3 regions of the Paenibacillus sp. FSL P2-0322 genome follow, and region 1 is predicted to be linked to each of the others. Evidence: riboswitches for the same ligand, from Rfam matches in the RefSeq annotation. Region 1 holds a riboswitch; each other region holds the start of a gene.
What was found. A riboswitch is a leader RNA that binds a small molecule or an ion and turns the genes downstream of it on or off. The one in region 1 is predicted to bind cobalamin.

Region 1 (3,557 bases):
AGCAGGAAGTGACATTTCTTGAAACAAGATATAGCAGCAAAAAGGAGAGTAGAATACGCACAAAGTCCGAACTCACAGGAGGATAAGGTGCCGTATGATGCTAAAGAAGATCTGCATTGGGACATGGAACTCGTGTTAGTTCGTCACGGCACAACCTTATGGAACAAGGAACGTCGATATCTGGGACACTCCGACTTAGGTTTGCTACCGGGAGCAGAGCAGGAATTAAAGCCTTTGCAAGAAAAATTGCAAGGGCAGTCCTTTGCTCGAATCTATTGCAGCGATTTAATGCGATGTCGCCAGACCTTGCAGATCATTGTGCCAGAATCAGAATTGACGTCTGGAGATTCCCTATCTACTATGTCTCCTATGATGGAACCACGTCTGCGAGAGCTTCATTTTGGCGAGTGGGATGGAAAAACGTATGACATGCTCAAGGATGTGTCTTTGTATCGCGCTTGGATTGATGAGCCACAACGGATAACCCCTCCTGGAGGAGAGTCTTGGACAGATTTTGTGAATCGTCTACGGAAATTTCTTGACTCTCTGTATGAATGGCGTGTTGCTATGGAAGTTCAACCCATGGGTTTGACTGCTGCGCCGCTCTCTGTTTTGGTCGTTACGCATGGTGGCGTAATTCGTCAGTTGGCTTGCATGCTGATACCGGGTCATGATTTTTGGAGTCTGAATCCGAGGCCGGGAGAAGCATTTAGGATTCAATTGAGGCTGGCAGGACGGCACAATTACATAGCAGAAATGCTTCCTCATTAGGTTAGACACCTGCGGATAAAGAGGCTGTTTGGGTTGTAAGCCGCCTCTTTTTAACCTATAATCATCAAGTAAAAGAACGGCTTGACTACCACTTATCAAATATCCAGCAGACGAGGTCGGCGCAGCGTGATGAAACTATGGTTTCCCTTGCCTGCGCTGTTAAAAGGGAAGTCGGTGTGAGTCCGGCGCGGTCCCGCCACTGTAAATGGAAACATGCCCGTTAGTCCTGCTTTATGTGCTACTAAGCATATGAAAGAATTTCAGGACATGCATTTTACCATAAGTCAGGATACCTGCCCGTCCGCCTGTCACCATAGTCCTTCGAGGAAAGGATGACGTGTTCGCAGTGACTGTCCATGCGGAAAGAAGCTGCCGCCTGCGCACGATCTGCGCTAACGTGACCCCTGTGTCCTGATATGAGGATGCGGGGGTTTTTTGATAGGAAAAGAAGGCTGGATTTAGAAGATATCTGATGATGTTCAAGTAACGCTCTTAACGATTTTTTTTATGAAGGGGTGCAAATCATGGCAGGAAAAAAAATAAAGGTTTGGACAACAGGTCTATTGGTTCTGATTTTGGCAGTTGTGCTGAGTGCATGTGGCGCTAATGGGAAAAATGCTGAAAATAAAGAGAACCAGAATTCTTCACAGCAGCCGGGACAGACCGTAACCGCACAAGAGCCTCCGGGCAAAACAGTTTACCCACTCACAGTTAAGGATGCAACAGGACAGGAATTTACATTCAAAAAAGCGCCGGATAAAATCGTTTCCGTCTCCCCGGCAGAAACCGAGGCGCTGTTCGCCATCGGGCTGGATAAGGAAATTGTCGGTGTCTCCGACTACTCTGATTACCCAGAAGCAGCTACGAAAAAGCCTAAAGTGGGCGGTATTATGAAACCGAACGAAGAGGCGATCATTGCTGCTAACCCGGAAGTCGTTTTTGCAGGGATATCACTTAGTGAACAGGCTACGACCAAGCTGCGCGACATGGGAATTATGATTTTTAAAACGGAACCGAAGACAGTTGAAGATGTCATGGCTAACATCGAATTGTATGGGAAAATCACCGATCATCAGAAAGAAGCGAGAGCGGTGACTGACAAGATGAGAGCAGATGTAGCTGAAGTGAAAGAAGGAATTAAAAATATCGGTAAAGGTCAGAAGCTGCGGGTATACGTCGAGTTTTCACCAGGCTGGACAGTTGGTAAAGGCGAGTTTATGGACGAGCTGATCACGTTAGCGGGCGGCGAAAATGTAGGTGCCACGCAGAAGGGGTGGTACCAAATTAGTGAGGAAAATATTATTGCTGCGAACCCTGACGTGATTTTGTACAGCAAAAGTGTCAAGGACGACAAAACTGGTCAAACGCTCGGCGAAATCATTAAAGCTCGCAGTGGATGGGATCAAATATCGGCTGTTCGCCACAACCGGGTGTTTGCCGTGGATGATAATTTGATCAGTCGTCCGGGTCCACGTGTAACGGAAGGTCTCAAGGAAGTGGCCAAGGGCGTGTATCCTGAAATTTTCAAATGAACCGTAAACTGATCGGCTTTGGAGGAACAGGTCTTGTCCTGCTGTTACTGACGCTGCTGCTCTGTCTTGGCATCGGCTCGGCCAAGCTTCCGGTCAGCCAGATCACGGGCATTCTGGTTAACCACCTTCCATGGTTAGGCGATACGTTTACACCGGATTGGAATACATCCTCAGAGCAAATTATTTTGAAGGTCAGATTGCCACGAGTGTTACTGGGAATGTTGGTAGGAGCAGCGCTGGCGCTGGCGGGAGCCGGATTTCAGGGTGTGCTGCGTAATCCTTTGGCTGATCCGTATACACTGGGGGTATCCTCGGGGGCTTCGGTAGGAGCGGCAGTACTGATTTATTGGGGCCTTCAATTTTCATTTGTTGGCATATGGACGCTGCCGTTAGTGGCATTTACGACCGGAATGCTGACGCTGTGGATGGTGCTGACGTTGGCACGGGAAGGTAGAAAAATCCCGACACAAAGTCTCATTTTGTCGGGTGTGGTGATGCAATCCTTTCTGGGGGCGGTTGTTTCCTTTCTGACAGCCATGTCGAAGGAGACGGTCAATGAAATATTGTACTGGACGATGGGAAGTCTTAGTCTGCGCGGTTGGTCATATACAGGAATCCTTTTACCTTATGTGGTCATAGGACTGGTATTTCTATGGAACCGGGCACGTGTGCTGAATATTTTGGCTTTGGGTGAACGTCAGGCGGCTCACATGGGAGTTCATGTAGATGCGACGAAGCTATCTGTTCTGATCATTTCCACGCTGCTGACAGCAGCCGCTGTCTCGGTATGTGGAGTGATTGGCTTTGTGGGACTCGTTGTACCGCATATCATTCGTCTGGTGACAGGGCCTGATTACCGGATGATTGTTCCATTATCTGCGCTCGGTGGAGCTATTTTTATGGCTTGGGCAGATACGGCGGCTCGCACGTTGTTAGCCCCCACGGAAATTCCTCTGGGCGTGATGACGGCCTTTGTTGGGGCACCGTTCTTCGCATATCTCCTGTACCGGAACAAGAAGCTGCGCAGGGGGGAAATGCTGTGACAGAACAAAGTGAATCACAGAAGGTACGTGATCGGGCGTTAGAGGTATCGGGTCTAACACGTGCCTATGGAGAGTTCCATGCGTTAAAGAATATAAGCTGGAGCGTCGACGAAGGAACTTGGTGGGGGATTATTGGTCCGAACGGCAGTGGAAAATCCACCTTGCTGCATTTGCTTTCCGGTGTAGATCAGCCAACTTCGGGAAACGTTCA
Region 2 (3,557 bases), 2.0 Mb from region 1:
TAGGACTGCACCCATCCGTTTTGCGTAAAAGCAAAGCCGTTCAGCTTTTCGCCAAAAAATTCAACCATATCGGTCCGCTCAAATTCTCCATGAACAAGCACGTCTATGCCAATGTCCTCTTGAATATCAATCCATTCCTTAATTTGCTGTTGGATGAACGCCCGGTATTGCTCGGCTGACCATTCTCCTTTGCGATAGTGCAGGCGGGCCTTGCGGATCTCGGCGGTTTGCGGGAAGCTACCAATGGTCGTCGTAGGCAGTGGAGGCAACTTCAGCTTATTTTGCTGAATCTCACGACGCTCGGCGAAAGGAACGCTGCGTGACAGAGGCTCTTTTGCCAACAGGTCGGCCAGATCGGCAGCTGTCTGTACGCGTGCCGCTGAACTGTTGAAACGGGCTACCGCATCCGCACTTTGCTCAAGCTTGGCGAGTGCGGAAGGATCGTGTTTGCCAAGTGCAGCCGTCAGGACGGCGATTTCCTCCAGCTTTTCATCGGCAAAGGCCAGCGCTTGCACCAGCTCCTTGTCCAGCTTGTGCTCTGCCTCCAGACTGACTGGCACATGCAGCAGACTGCATGATGGCTGTACGATAAGCTGTGCGGCAGTGGTTTGTTCTGCTAACTGACCCAGCAGGGCAGCCACAGCGTTCAGGTCGCTTCGCCATATATTGCGCCCGTCAATAACCCCAGCGCCCAGCGTTTTTCCTTTAGGGAAGCCATGCTGCAATATATGCTGAAGATTTTCGCCATCATCATACACAAAATCAAGACCCAATCCCTGTACCGGAAGTGCAGACAGACGCTCATAATGGTCCAGGCTGCCAAAGTAGGTTTGCAGCATTATATTCAAGGAGGGCGCAGCTTGAGTCAAAGCTTCATAGACTTCCTGAATAATGTCCAAATCCTCTGCCGGGAATGAGGTGGTTAGGACAGGTTCATCGATTTGGACCCACTGAACGCCTTCTGCCGCTAGTTCAGACAGGATACGGGTGTACAGTGGCAGGAAGCTTCGTACGATGGTGGCCAAATCCTTACGATCATAGCCTTTGGATAAGGTAACGAATGAATAGGGGCCGATGAGGACCGGTTTCCCATCAATGCCTAGTTCTTGTTTTGCTTCACGATAAGCCTGTAAGGGTTTATTTTCAGTGAACACCGGGACTGCGTTTGCCAATTCAGGAACGATGTAGTGATAATTGGTATTCATCCATTTGGTCATTTCACTGGCGGTTGCTCCCTTCTGTCCACGAGCGATCCCAAAATACACGGACAGAGGAACCGGACCTGCGGGACGATGGTTGAACCGTTCGGGTACCAGACCGAACATTACAGATGTATCCAGCATGTGATCGTAATAGGAGAAGTCTCCGACAGGAATGCGATCAATCCCCTTGTCACGCTGCTTGCTCAGATGCTCCAACCGTAATCTTTTCATCTCCGTCTGCAGTTCGCTTTCGTTAATGCTGCCGTTCCAGAAGCGTTCCAGTGCTTTCTTCCATTCCCGGTTTTCGCCGATACGCGGATATCCCAGATTACTGCTAATCAAGCCGGACAATTCAGGCCATTCAATAATGGACATGTACTTTTCCTCCTAGTGGGTAGCTGTTTTATTTTTACGTACCAAAAAAGGCATTCTTCCCCCAGAGTTAAAAATAAGTAGGGGAAAGAATGCCTCCGTGATTAAAAAATCAAAAATACGGCGACTGCTCTTAACACCTCCCTATCTTCCGTAGGTACTTGCGATGTTGTTAAAATAGGCAGGTCTCCTGACTTACGGATCATGACTCTCAGCATTCCTTCCCGGTCTGTGGACCAGTGGATATATGAACAGCTGAAAGTTCCCCGTTTACAGTGGCGGGACCGTGCCGGATTTGCACCGGCTTCCCTTTTAAGCCTGATCTGAATAGAACAGACACCTATCTCCAAGCTATGCGGTTAAGGTATGACGAATAATTATGCACTCGTATACTTGTTCACCATCATAAGTGAAACTTACAGGATGCGCAATAGAAACTCCAATGGAAACAGTTAGCTATATGAAAAAAAGACAAGCCTTACCCATGATGGGGACTTGTCTTAGATATATAGCATCTTGCCGGGTAAACTTCGCGTTAAGCCAATGAAACGGTATAGCCTGCCTGAATACTGGCTTTTACATCTACCAGACGCTGGTTGCGACTGCCCCGGAAGGGAAGGGTCAGGTCCTTTTGCTGTTCTACAAAACGACCATCCACAATCACATCGCACAAAAGCGCTAGCTCCTGTCGCTCCTGATCTGTGAGTAAATCTTCATAGACAAAGCCAGTATAAGCCCACACGGTTCGGTCGGGACAGGCCTCGCGGAAGTCACGCACAAATTGCGAGCATTCTGCTGCTGAGAAAAACGGATCTCCCCCGCAGAGAGTCAGTCCGTCCAACAACGGATTATCCATGATGTCACGAATGACTTCCTGTTGTCGTTGGGGTGTAAATGGCTCACCTGCACGGAAGCTCCACGACGCTGGATTAAAGCATCCGGGACAGGCATGACGGCAACCGCTAATAAACACGACAGTGCGCAGGCCGTATCCTTCGTTCAGAGATTCCGGAATGTAGCCACACAAATTCACTTATGTTTCACCCGGTCTCGAACTTCTGCCTGTTTTGCAGCATTAAAGCGAACGGTATAATCTCCTGTCAGATATCCGGTTACCCGACGTAAGCGCTGAAAGTGTGTATGCTCCTCATCTGTGCCGCATTGGGGGCAGCTTGTCCCGATAATCCCTTCATAACCACATTCCGTACAACGATCCACCGGGTGGTTGATAGAGAAATAGCCGATGTTCTGATGCAGCGCGTACTGAACAATTTTAAGAAACGCATCCGGGTTATTCCGCGCGTTACCATCCAGCTCGATGTATGAAATCGCACCAGCGTTGCAGAGGTTATGGAACGGAGCTTCCAAGCTGATTTTACGAGCAGCCGGGAGCGTATAATACACGGGAATATGAAAAGAATTCGTGTAATATTCTCGATCATTTACCTCAGGGATAATCCCGAAATCACGTTGATCCAGCAATGTGAACTTGCCCGACAGACCTTCGGCAGGCGTAGCGAACAATGTAATATTTAAATTGTGATATTCACTCATTCGATCGCAATACACGCGCATGGAAGTGATGATTCGCTGTGCCTCGCGGTATACGAAATCATCCTCCCCGTGGTGTTTCCCGTATAGTGCCTTCATGCACTCAGCCAGCCCGATGAACCCGATCGAAAGCGTACCGTGCTTTAGTACGCTTCCCACCTTATCATCTGGCGCCAGTTGTTCTCCACCTTCCCATACCCCTTCGCGCATCATAAAGTCCGAGGCTTTGGCCGGTTGGCTGGTCTGGATTTGATAGCGATGGATTAGGCCATCCACCGCAATGCGCATAACTTCTTCCAGTCTCGCATCAAAGCGATCACGGTCAGGTGTCAGGCGTTTGCCTGTGCAAATACCATACTCAATGCCAAGCCGCACCAGATTAATGGTATTGAAGGAGAGATTTCCCTTGCCACTCTGCCGGTTTCTACCGAA
Region 3 (3,557 bases), 1.8 Mb from region 1:
CCGCAGCAGCTAGCTCCACAGTAGCAGGCAGTCTGTTCCATAGTTCGGCTAGCACGGATTCCTTGGATACATACGAGGTGCCCCAATGCCCCGTGAACACATCTCGCAGCCAGTTCACATATTGAATATGAAGCGGCTCGTTTAAGCCCAGTTCCTGCCGTAGCGTCGTCAACGCCTCCTCAGAGGCAGGGACATTATGCGCGGTGAGCAAAATAGTAGCAGGGTCACCAGGAGCGAGCCGCATCAGTACAAAAGTCAGCGTGGATACAACGAATACAATGATGAGCAGCTGCGCCACACGTTCCAGTATAAAACGAATCATAGGATACGCAGCTCGTTATTCCGTAATATCAGATTGCGCTGTAATGTAGTAATACTCGATCGGATGGGGTGTAAAACCCTCCACCCCTTTTTTCACACCAAACACATTATCAGGATGCACAATGAACGACTGTGGCAAATCCGCATTGATGATATCCAGCGCTTGTAGTGTCACAGCATTACGCTGCGCTGTATCCTTCGCCAGCTTCAAGCTGTTAAGAATACTCTCTAGCGGTTTGGAACTATACCGGCTTACATTGGCTTCGCTTTTCGAAGAATAAAACATGTCCATAAAATATTGCGGCTCTCCTGTATGAGCAGTAAGCATGCTGTACATAGCAAAATCCCAATCGTTTTTGGTCAACGCCTCGTCGATATTTTCCACCTTGCGAATCTTGACTTGGATTCCCTCTTTCAGCAATTGGCTTTGGATGACCTCAGCCATAACGGAGAGCTCTGGACGCTGAGGGAAAGTCAGCAGTGTAACCTCGAACGGCTTGCCTTGCTTAGTCCATGTCCCTTGGGCGTCTTTCTGCCAGCCATCCTTCGTCAACAGCTGCTCTGCCGTTCCGTTCAGCGCTTTACGCTCAACTTTACCGAAGGGAAGAATGCTCGGGAACGGACTGCTTGCTTCCGTACCGAAGCCCCTCATGACGGCGCTCACAATCGATGTGCGTGGAATCAGGCTGTCCACCACCTTACGGTTCGCCGCATCCTTGAATACTGGCGATTCCATATTGTACACGATCATATGGGTGCGTAAGGAGGGAGCCGACAGCACTTGTAGCTTGTCGTTCTTTTTCAGTACCTCTGCGTTATCAACCGGAATATCCGTCGCCACGTCCACCTCGCCGGATTGCAGCGCCATCAGGCGCGAATTCCCATCCGTAATGAACTTCATCGTCGCTTCAGCCAGTCGTGCCTTCTCGCCCCAATATCCGTCATAACGCTCTACGACCAAGGATTGGTCCTTGTTGAATGCTTTGATTTTAAAGGCGCCTGTCATCGCTGGGTAACTCTGCTCATCTTTCATCGATGCCACATCCAGTACAATCGTCGATGGATCAGCTAGATTGGACACCAGCGCCGCGTTCGGCTGGTTTGTCGTGATTTTCAAGGCCAGCGGGCCGCTTACATCAATGGACTTCACATTCAGTAAATCCTTTGCCAGATGGCTTTTCTCGATAGAGCGCAGCAAAGACGCTTTTACACCTGCTGCATCCATACTCTTTCCATCATGAAAAGTGACTTTATCCTGCAAGCTGAACGTCCAAACTGTAGGACTATCCTGCTTCCACTCCTTTGCCAGCCAAGCCACAGGCTCCAGCTTTTCATTCAAACGTACCAGTGTCTCACCTGCACCGGATCGCATCACATCCCAGCTATTATCTCCGTGCGGGTCAACGCCTGACGGTTTCCATGTATACGCCATTACCAGCTTTTTATCTGTCGCTGTTTGTTGTGCTGACGCGTTTTCACCCTTGCCGGAGCTATCCGACGTCTTATTGCTGGCACATCCCGAAAGAGCCATAACTGCTAGCAACAGCATCACCCCTGTACATATCAACCATGAACGCCTGCTACGATTGCTAATCATTCAATGAATCCCCCTCTATCTTGTAAAATCATATAAACCTAACGCAAAACGCGAAAAAAGCATTCCGGACCACTTGATCAGCAGTCAGAAATGCTTTCATTATAAAATGTCATAACTCACCTCGAAGCCAACTCCAAAAACATAGAAGGGATCAGATCGGTTTCAGACATTCCGTATGCAGCACGCCTAACCACCTCCCCAGCATCCCGTGGGTCTGACAGTGATGTCAAAACAGGCAGGTCTCCTGACTCCAGGCGCATCTTTCAGGCCTTCCCGGTTCTTCACAGTTCCAGTGGCTGTTCTGAAAGCTCCAGCAGTATCCTGCTGATGCCTGTATACAGTGGCGGGCCCGTGTCGGAATCAACCGAACTTCCCTTTTAAGTGAACACGCTCAACAACTATCCACATGGTCTCAACAAAACCCCGTACATAGAGTCGTCCGGCTCACACCTGTTTTCTTCCTTTATTTCTTTCCATTACGATCTTATTTTGTTGTCACAGGCTTGTCAATAAATGCTGCACAATATTTTAAATTTGAACGATACAGCGAGATTGAAGGTGATGTCTATTCATTGCGTGCACGAAATGAACGTGCTAAAATTAGGTATAGAGATAATCATCGTGTCCGTATACTAAAAAGAGTCTTCGCCGCGCCAACGGCAAAGACTCTAGGACTTGAAAGGCTGTGGATCACCACCACGGCGCGCTGCATAACTAAATGTTAATGCAAACGAAACCCACCGTTAGGGGCCAACCTAATTACGCGGTGGGTTTTCGCTTGTTCCGAAATTTTCGACGTAGCCAGCGATAAAGTTTACGAATACTAAACACCAGGCTTAGTAACGTAACCATCCAACGCAACACATCGTAGCACGACACAAGGTTGACCATCGGCTTCACCCCCTTTCGGGAAGCTGCACCGTGGTCCGAAAACATCCACCACTATTCAAAATCCATAAGGTAAATTATACCACGGCCTCGCCCACTACTCTAGCAAATTCCTCTAGTAAATAAATCAACTTAAGAGTTAACTTTAGCGCCACTGCACAGTCGGACAGGGTCAATATCTATATGTCCCCAGACGGCAAGGGTTTATTTATCCCTAATCATCAAACCTTCTGTGGAACCTCCTGAACCGTCACGCTTTTGACCGATTCGCCCTGTTTTCTTGTCAAAACGATGTTCAAGACAAGCGCTGTAATCGAACCCGAAACGATACCATTTTGCAACAGCATTTTGGCAAAGCTCGGCAGCTGGTCGAACATTTGTGGCAGAACGGCAGAGCCTAGACCCACGGCAATACTGCATGCTGCGATCAGCAGATTGCTTTCTTTCCGTAGATCCACTTCTGACAGAATAGACATGCCTGATGCAGCGACCGAGCCGAACATGACGATCATCGCCCCGCCCAGCACAGCGTTAGGAATCACTGTCGTTAAAGCAGCCAGCTTAGGCAGCAAACCGAGAACAACCATGATACCGCCCGCAGCAAAAATAACGTTCCGCGATTTGACGCGTGTGAGTGAGATCAGACCCACATTTTGCGAGAAAGCTGTATAAGGAAACGCGTTAAAAATACCCCCAAGCATGATCGCAAGTCCCTCGGAACGCAGACCATTGACGATCTGCTTCTGCTCCA

Region 2: linked by a shared signal. The riboswitch ahead of metE (5-methyltetrahydropteroyltriglutamate--homocysteine S-methyltransferase) and the one ahead of MKY24_RS07105 (cobalamin-binding protein) in region 1 are both predicted to bind cobalamin.
Region 3: linked by a shared signal. The riboswitch ahead of MKY24_RS26140 (ABC transporter substrate-binding protein) and the one ahead of MKY24_RS07105 (cobalamin-binding protein) in region 1 are both predicted to bind cobalamin.

The regions. Positions count from the first base shown of each region.
Region 1 is NZ_CP150243.1:1,621,001-1,624,557, forward strand. Features, by position in the region: gene MKY24_RS07100 (histidine phosphatase family protein) at 19-771, shown strand; cobalamin riboswitch at 893-1,087, shown strand; gene MKY24_RS07105 (cobalamin-binding protein) at 1,296-2,303, shown strand; gene MKY24_RS07110 (iron ABC transporter permease) at 2,300-3,346, shown strand; gene MKY24_RS07115 (ABC transporter ATP-binding protein) at 3,343-3,557, shown strand, end outside.
Region 2 is NZ_CP150243.1:5,686,901-5,690,457, reverse strand. Features, by position in the region: gene metE (5-methyltetrahydropteroyltriglutamate--homocysteine S-methyltransferase) at 1-1,577, opposite strand, end outside; cobalamin riboswitch at 1,737-1,933, opposite strand; gene nrdG (anaerobic ribonucleoside-triphosphate reductase activating protein) at 2,110-2,607, opposite strand; gene MKY24_RS25175 (anaerobic ribonucleoside triphosphate reductase) at 2,604-3,557, opposite strand, start outside.
Region 3 is NZ_CP150243.1:5,906,807-5,910,363, forward strand. Features, by position in the region: gene nikB (nickel ABC transporter permease) at 1-322, opposite strand, end outside; gene MKY24_RS26140 (ABC transporter substrate-binding protein) at 338-1,918, opposite strand; cobalamin riboswitch at 2,135-2,339, opposite strand; gene MKY24_RS26145 (nucleobase:cation symporter-2 family protein) at 3,028-3,557, opposite strand, start outside.